Regions from separate parts of the Paraglaciecola sp. L1A13 genome, predicted to be linked through region 3. Evidence: predicted binding sites of a transcription regulator. Region 3 holds the regulator's gene; each other region holds the start of a gene.
What was found. The regulator LexA, encoded in region 3, represses DNA repair genes until DNA is damaged. The targets are predictions, from matches to a motif close to TACTGTATNNNNATACAGTA.

Region 1 (2,210 bases), 1.4 Mb from region 3:
CGTAGATGATTGTCGTTCACTAGCAAAATTTACCCTGCGCGGTATTCCGCCAATGGCTGCTGGTGCAGCACATATTCGGGTGACGTTTCAAGTAGATGCTGATGGTCTGTTAAACGTTATGGCAATGGAGAAATCCAGTGGTGTGCAGGCTGAGATCCAAGTTAAGCCTTCTTATGGGCTTGATGAAACTCAAATTAGCGACATGCTAAAAGCGTCGATGCAAAATGCCACGGGTGACATGCAAGCTCGTATGCTCAAAGAGCAACAAGTAGAAGCAGCGCGAGTTCATGAAGCACTCCAAGCTGCATTAGGTGCTGATGGAACCGAGTTATTGACCACTGGGGAAATTGACACGATTCAAGCCAGCTTAAAGGTGCTTGATGATGCAGGTAAAAACGACGATATTGATGCCATTAAGTTAGCAATCAAAGCGGCCGATGCGGCTAGCCAAGTATTTGCTGAGAAACGTATGGACCACTCGATCAAAAAAGCTTTAGCTGGTCATACGGTTGATAGTATTTAAGCTAATATTCCGTCAGAACATAATTTTTAGAATTAGAGGAAACCAAAGATGCCACAAGTGATTTTTTTACCCCATGCAGAGCTTTGCCCTGATGGAGCCGTTTTAGAAGCACCAAGCGGTACAACAGTACTCGATTTGGCGCTAAAAAATGGTATTGAGATTGAACATGCATGCGAGAAGTCTTGTGCATGTACAACGTGTCATATAGTTGTCCGCGAAGGTTTTGAATCACTTGATGAAAGCGATGAACTTGAAGATGACATGTTAGACAAGGCATGGGGATTAGAGCCAGACTCTCGCTTAGGTTGCCAAGCTATTATCAAAGATGAAGATTTAGTCGTTGAAATACCGCGTTACACAGTTAATCAAGTGAGCGAAGGCCATTAATAACTTACTAAGCGATAATTAATAGATTAAAAACCAGCCTCGAGCTGGTTTTTTTATGGCTGCGCTAGGTGGTGAATAATGCTGTACATAAAAACAGTTGTTGTGTTATATTTTGTACAGACACGCAATTAAGGATACAAATATGGCCATTATTACCAGATACGTCGTTGAGCATAAAGGGGTTGAAAAGTTTGTGACCGCAGATAAGAAAGAAGCCGATAAATACGACAAAATGCTAGAGGTAGCGGATAACTTAGCTGAATATATTGAAGCTAAGGGAATGAAATTTGAACCTGACGTATTAGAAGATTTGGCGATCATGTTGTCTAAAAATAAAGATGCTTTAGGTAAGTTATTTAAAGGTACCGAAGCGAAGGCTGTGTTGTCAGACGAAAAAGCAGATGTAGTGGCCTTAGGAAAGAAAAAAGCGTAAGCAATAGGTCTGGTGATATCTCACGAAAAGACCCTTGATATAGCCAACGAGAAAAGCGACATAATGTCGCTTTTCGTGTTTTTGTCGCGCTATTTTCGCTGGTGAATATCTATCTGAGTAGGGCGGACTAATAACAATTGTGTAAACAGCTAACTCGCTTTCATGAATGCTTCTTTCTTAACTGCCTGTTCTTTATTGTTTGCTTCTTCTTTTTTAGGCATGTAGCGAGCGCGTTTCTTCGCTTTAAGTTTATGAATATCAGCCAGTACTAAACCGTCGATACAATTACCAAAGTCTGCGTCTATATTAAAGTCTAAGAAATGGATCCCGCCGTCTTCATAGGTTTCAGTGTACTGTTTATAAAGCGTTGGCACTGATACACCTATATTAGCTAACAAGTGCTTGAGCAAAGTGAAGTCTTTCTTGTAATCGCTACCGATAAAGGTCTCAGCTAAGTCGTTCGACAGACAGTAAGGTATTTTTGATGTCGCTATAGAATCAGTGTGAGTGAAGTATAAACGGTAAAATTGAACAAGTAAGTCTTTCGCGGCCTTGGGATAAGTATCGCTCAATGAGACAGGGCCAAACAAATAACGATAATCCGGATGACGCTCTAAAAATGCACCTATGCCGTACCACAAGTAATCTAGACTGCGCTTCCCCCAATAACGAGGTTGTACAAAGCTGCGACCTAACTCTAAGCCTTGTTCAAAATATGGACGCATCTGTTCACCGTAATTAAACAAGGTTGCTGAGTAAAGTCCATCTGTTCCGTATTCACTTAAGAGTTTTTTGGCGTCACCGAAACGATAGGCTCCGGCAATTTCTAAATCTTCTGCATCCCAAAGGATCAAGTGAAAGTAATGG
Region 2 (2,210 bases), 130 kb from region 3:
TTTAGCTTCCCAATTTCTTTTGAAGTGAGATCGGTAAAAACCAGATCGATATGTTTGAGCGCCCCTCTTATTTCATCATGCTTAGGGGTGACTTTATTCCACCCTCTTACTGCCAGTAGTTTGGCTGCTAAAGGAGAGTGACCCGATGCATATGAAAAGTGAACATGATGGGAAGCCAGTTGCTTTTTTATCATGCCCCAAAGTGTGCTTAAGTCACCATATAAGCCCAACATATTATGGACTTTAAGTAGTAAGCCCTGCGGGCTAAAAAAACTAATATCAGAGACGGTTAAATATAGATTTTGGGCGATCAGGCTGAGTTGTTGTTGTTCAATTTTTGGATTAAAGGGCACCACTTGCAGATCACGATGTAAGGCTGCAGCGGTGCCTAGACTCATGTGCATTTTAATGCCTAAATCTCGTGCGGCTTGGTTTAACTGTACGATGCTGTTAGTTGAATCCAGTATTACCAAAGGAGAAGTTATAGCTCGTTCTTCAAGAGCGTAGGAGTCCAGCTGCAGATTAGGAAAATGTAAATATAACCATAAAGAGTGCATCCTACAGACTAACCAGTCAGGCTATGAATGGTGGCAAGTGGTATATTTTTTCTAATGGGCAATCGACGCGTGAGAGCTGGCCATGCCTTAACCATGTTAACGACAAACGGCTCACTGTGACTGCCGCCTTTGCGTTTCGTGATGGTCACGTCAATACCTTCCGGTGCAGCTGCAAGATCCATCGTCAATGAAACCGGCAGTGAGAAGTGTTCGTGCGTTTTCTGACGAATAATGATACTCAGTGCACCACCCGTTTCTGCGGCGAATTGCAGTCGCTTCGCTTGATGGATTTCCAAAGATTGATGCCAAAGAAAAACGCCTTCACAACAGCCACTTTTTAAACATTGCTCTGCTGACCATAATGCATCTTTAGCATTTTTCGGTTCAATAATGAGGATGCGTGTTAGGTCAAAACCTAGCTGCAATAGCATAGGGCCATTCAAGCGAACGGGCGGTGCAATAAACACGAGTAACTTCTCGCTACTTTGCTGACGCAGTACAAAACTGGGCAGTAATAAACGTAACTCACCGATGCCGATTGCCGTACTGACATCCACAACGCCTTGTTCGGGCAAACCACCTTGTAAATGCGCATCTAATGCCTCGAAACCACTAGGAAGTGTATTTTGAGCAGCGCTTACTTGGCTTGCTTGCCAAAGTAGGCGCTTATTTTTAAGTTCATCAATAGTGGGTTTCATATGTCACCTATACTGTATGTAAACACAGTATATTGAACGTGCGTTGATATGCAAGTCCTACACATAATCAGTAAAGGTCAGATTATGGATGTAATTGATTCAACATATGATTATTTTTCTAAATGCCGCCATAAAGAGGAAGGAGGTTTATAGGCGTAATTGACTGGGAGTAAAACCGGTCCAACGTTTAACCGCCCGTCTAAAGTTGGGGACGTCTGAAAATGCCATTAAACTGGCTGTATCTTCGTTATTGAGTTTTTTGACTTGTAACAAATGGATAGCTTGCTGCACGCCAAGCTCATCTTGTAATTGCTGAAACCGTATATTATTTAATTTTAATTTGCGCTTAAAGGTTGCCGGACTCATACCGAATGTTAATGCTGTTTCCTGAAGCGTTTGGTGGCGCTTATTGCGTAGAGAGTTCCTAAGCGCTTCAACAAACCCGCAGTTAATTTGCTCGTGTTGAGTAAGTTGTTGCACAGCATGCCATTTAAGGCTTTTGCTTTGTAGTATAAAAGGAATATTTAACCATTGAACATCAAGACGGATGCGCAGAAGTGGCTGAGAAAAGTTAAGTCTGAACCCTAAATTCTCTTCATATTCTTGAATATGCCTAGGCCTGGCAAACGGAAAGTCGAAATGAAAGGGTACTCTGCGACCAAGTAGCAATCTTGTGGCTGACACGAAAGCGGTTAAGTAGCTTTCAACAATGAACTGCCATTGAGCACCACAGCCTAGGGCATCATTCATCACCAAGTGTAATTGCTGATTGTCACGGTAGCTGTACGCATGTAAGAAGGGGCAAATTTGCATGCGAAACATGTACAATAAACGAAGCGCGTCTTGCAGGTCTTGACTATGTAAAAGGGCGTTAGAAATATGCCCATAGTTACCTGGGAATACGCGTCTACCGAGTAAGAATGAGCAATCATACCCAGACACCTGCGTTCGTACG
Region 3 (2,210 bases):
ACATCAACATATGCAAGTCATATACATCCGCACTGATGTCCGTGACACCTTTGCGCATATTTAGTTGATATTGATCTAAGTCAGATACGGACTCTGCGAAAACAGTACCGCTTTGAAACGCGCTTAGCATTGCCATCACACTCAACGAAATTTTCTTCACTCGACCCCCTGCTTGTCAAACGTTTGAAATAGTGGCGATAGCCAGCAAAATTTACGTCTTCATTTATTATTATAAGATTCAATACAAGTTAATAAATGTTACCAACTTGTTAAGGATGCAACAAGCATTACCCAAAACAGGGGGAAGAGTCCAGCTATTTTGTTTATTTTATATTCAATTGGGTAAAATTTAATCAATCAATCAGTATGTTACGTTTACATCTCAGTAACAAAAAAAATTGCAATAATAATCTAGATGAGGCTTGTTATAGAGTATAAATAGGGGGGGAAATGTTCATTCAAAAATGCATTGGGGCTTCATTGCGAAACCCCAAACGTAATACATATTTATCAGAGTAAATCAGTACAAACTGTTTACCTGCTTACATCCAATCTGAATTACGTATCACGCCCACAGCGATACCTTCAATATTGAAAGGTTGGGTTGCTAAGTCGACTTTAATGGGCTGAAATTCTTCGTTCTCAGCATGTAAGATTACTTGGCGACCTTTGCGTTCAATGCGCTTCACCGTGACATCTTCATCAACACGTGCCACAACTACTTGACCGTTGTGAACGTCAGTAGTTTTATGTACAGCGAGTAAATCACCATCCAAAATACCAATGTCTTTCATGCTCATTCCACTAACACGTAGTAAAAAATCAGCACTAGGCTTGAATAAATTCGGATCGACTTTATAGTGCATTTCAACATGCTCTTGAGCCAAAATCGGTTCGCCAGCAGCTACTCGCCCAATGAGAGGCAAACCTTGATTTTCTAATTGATCTTCTAATGGCTCAGTAAGTCTAATACCTCTGGAGGTACCCGGTAATATTTGAATGGCGCCTTTTCGTGCTAAAGCTTTTAAATGTTCTTCAGCGGCATTAGCAGATTTAAAACCAAGATGCCTCGCAATTTCCGCACGTGTAGGCGGCATTCCGGTATCGATCATAGTGGTTTTAATCAATTGCAAGACTTCTTCTTGCCTAAGAGTTAGTGGACGCATACACAGCCTGTTGTTTCATACAGTTTAACTGTGAGTATATACAGTCGTTGCTAAATCTCAAATATTTATTGTTCACAGTCGTTTGAGGGGGAATTTATACAAGACCTCTGACCTGTAAACTGATCCTACGGGGTGGAAAAGCTGAATAACGTGGTATCCTATTGAGGTCTTTCACTATTTAGGTACCACTCTATGGCATGGCTGCATACACTGCTGCTAACAATTATATCTGTTCCGCTTAAATGGCTCGTTAAGGTCAACAGCATCCCCACAGATATACAGACTGAACTTGGGATCGATACAGCTAAACCTATTATCTATTTATTACGCACGCACTCGGTCACCGACCAATTTGCTTTAAAGATGTCGACCAATTACTTGGGTTTGCCCAAACCAACTGATACGGTGAGTATTGGTGGCCAAGAATTACCCGCCTGTTTGTATTTACAACAACCTCGCTCGATCTTGACCCGTAAAGTTAAAATTACCAAAATCGCCGATGATGTCACTCGACTATTTCAAATTCACAGAGAACACCCCGAATTAGATTTGCAAATAGTACCCGTTTCAATATTTTGGGGTAGGGCGCCGGGCCGCAAACTATCAGGTTGGTCAGATATTATTGCCCACCAAGTCTCTCCCAATTGGCTGCGTAAATTCTTTATCGTTTTATTTTTAGGCCGTGATAATTTTGTGTGCTATAGCAAAGCTGTATCTTCACGCACCATGGCGGATTTAAAAGGCAGTGACGAAGAAATAGCCCATAAGCTGATTCGATTAGCCGGAACACATTTTCATCGCCGCCGTCAAAACCTGATTGGTCCAACCTTATTAGAGCGCCAAGCACTTTATAACGCAGTTTTAGGTGCCGACTCTGTGCGTCAAGCGGTGAATGACGAAGCTCGCGGTAAAAAACAATCCAAACACCAAATTCAAGCTAAAGCCAAAAAATACGTTGACGAAATTGCTGCTGATTATCGTGAAGGCATCGTTAGGATCGGCGACCGCTTGCTAACTAAAATCTGGAATAAAGTTTATAACGGT
Region 4 (2,210 bases), 950 kb from region 3:
ACCGAGAACTTCGTTACTAACTTAATAGGTGTGATTGCCGCTGTTCTCAAATAAAACTTTTGAACGAACCCACGCATTTAATTAGAACCTGACGATTAAATGGGCATATGCCCTTAGTTCGAGCATATTCCCAAAATTGAGTACTACTTGTCAACTCTTTGTTAATGACAACTGAAGCTCGGCAACATCGTCAATTCTGCGAACCTAGCATTTAGAATCCGCCTGAAACTCTTATCCCTAAGAATATAAATTCTAATATTTTCAATAAGATAACAATATATGAAATCACTTTAGACAGCGAGTAATTAAAGTGAGTAGTTAATACTTTGTGAATTAATAAAGATAAAAAAATGTATTTTTTTTAACCGAACGGATAAAAAAGTGAAAATATACGTAAAGAAGCAATGCAGATTTAAAGAGGGAAGTAGGCGCAGGCATATTACACTCAATAGATAAAATACTCACTATGCCGATTAAACCGCGACTCTCATCTTTATGCATCGTCACTGGGCGGCCGTCAATTTGGTTAGATGTTTTTTTATCATTTACATCAATCAAAAATTTATAAGCATTCATGATATAAGTTTGCTTGCCTAAATCAAACGTGAGCATACCAAAGTCACTGCCTTTTTCGTGTATCTGAACATAACGATACCCAGAATCTTCCACTAATGAATTAGCGACAGCATAGACACAGGTTAATATAACCACCTAATCTACCCGCTGTAGGGTCACGGTCAATATGTTGAATCGGCGTGCCCCTTCCCCCATAGGTTGCCTTGCAATACGTCATGAGATTCGCCTAGGCAAACAGTCGGTTGATTTATGGGTGACAAAGTAAGTGATCGTAAAGTATTGTTGCTCTTAACGTGAAGCTGAACCGTTTGATTATCTTTTTAATCCAAAGGCCCAGGCAGCGCGCTAAGTTTAAGCACAAAATCTTCGCCGTCATCCAATCAATGTGTACACATGCTAGCGGCTACTCCCTTTGGCATTTTGTTGCTACAATACTGTTTTTTCATACAGTTTGTTTTTATGATTTTATACATCGCAGAAAAACCAAGTCTCGGCCGAGCCATTGCTCAGGGGTTTGCGGGGCGACAACAAAAGCGTGACGGCTATATTGAGCTAGAAAACGGTGATTGTGTCACTTGGTGTATTGGTCATTTATTAGAGCAAGCACAGCCAGATAAATACAATCCTATTTATGCCAAATGGGCGTTACAACATTTACCTATCATCCCCCAAGACTGGATATTAGTGCCTAAAAAAGGCACCAGCAAACAACTGACTGTGGTGAAGCGTTTACTCAAAACTGCCAGTCAAATAGTCAACGCTGGCGATCCTGATCGCGAGGGACAGCTATTGGTTGATGAGGTGATCACCTACTGTAGAGTTAAGCGAGCATTGATCGATAACGCTGGACGCTTATTGATAAACGATTTGAATGTAAGCGCAGTCAAAAAATCATTAAAAAATATACGCTCCAACCGCGAATTCAGCGGTTTATCAATATCAGCCCTCGCCCGCTCAAGAGCCGATTGGCTTTATGGATTAAATCTAACCAGAGCTTATACATTGCTGGGGCAACGCGGAGGGTATTCAGGGGTGTTATCAGTGGGGCGTGTGCAAACTCCGGTACTTGGCTTAGTCGTTAGGCGTGATTTTGAAATTGCACAATTTCAATCAAAACCCTTTTACGAGGTTATCGTCACACTGGCGACACAGCAAAAGCATAACGAAGACAGTCAACAGTTTACTGCCAAATGGCAACCTAGCGCCGCTTGCGAGCCCTATCAAGACGAAGAAGGGCGAGTCATCGTTAAAAAGCTAGCTGAAACAGTCGTCAAAAAAACATCTGGCCAACCTGGGCTGGTTGAGTCCAATGCAGTCAAAAGTAAACAAAGCCCCCCACCCCTGCCGTATAATTTGTCTGCACTGCAAATCGACGCATCTAAACGCTTTAATCTATCACCGAAGTCTGTACTCGATATTTGCCAATCGTTGTACGAGCGGCATCAGCTCATAACTTATCCACGCTCCGATTCACGTTATTTACCCCTTGAGCATTTTCGCGAAGCGTCCGCTGTATTAAGTGCCATTAAAGCGAACTCACCAGCCCAGCAAAACGCGGTAGAAAATGCCAACTGTAAACTCAAGTCAAAAGCGTGGAACGACAGTAAAGTCGACGCCCACCATGCAATTATCCC

Region 1: the regulator LexA is predicted to act here: its motif matches at 990-1,009, upstream of GQR89_RS05530 (YebG family protein).
Region 2: the regulator LexA is predicted to act here: its motif matches at 1,266-1,285, upstream of imuA (translesion DNA synthesis-associated protein ImuA).
Region 4: the regulator LexA is predicted to act here: its motif matches at 1,009-1,028, upstream of GQR89_RS03575 (DNA topoisomerase III).

What each region holds. Positions count from the first base shown of each region.
Region 1 is NZ_CP047024.1:1,335,862-1,338,071, forward strand. Features, by position in the region: gene hscA (Fe-S protein assembly chaperone HscA) at 1-523, shown strand, start outside; gene fdx (ISC system 2Fe-2S type ferredoxin) at 572-910, shown strand; gene GQR89_RS05530 (YebG family protein) at 1,053-1,343, shown strand; gene GQR89_RS05535 (lysophospholipid acyltransferase family protein) at 1,493-2,210, opposite strand, start outside.
Region 2 is NZ_CP047024.1:53,292-55,501, forward strand. Features, by position in the region: gene GQR89_RS00225 (DNA polymerase Y family protein) at 1-557, opposite strand, end outside; gene imuA (translesion DNA synthesis-associated protein ImuA) at 566-1,255, opposite strand; gene GQR89_RS00235 (AraC family transcriptional regulator ligand-binding domain-containing protein) at 1,403-2,210, opposite strand, start outside.
Region 3 is NZ_CP047024.1:4,891,044-4,893,253, forward strand. Features, by position in the region: gene coxB (cytochrome c oxidase subunit II) at 1-136, opposite strand, end outside; gene lexA (transcriptional repressor LexA) at 543-1,166, opposite strand; gene plsB (glycerol-3-phosphate 1-O-acyltransferase PlsB) at 1,359-2,210, shown strand, end outside.
Region 4 is NZ_CP047024.1:874,040-876,249, reverse strand. Features, by position in the region: gene GQR89_RS21265 (hypothetical protein) at 334-711, opposite strand; gene GQR89_RS03575 (DNA topoisomerase III) at 1,036-2,210, shown strand, end outside.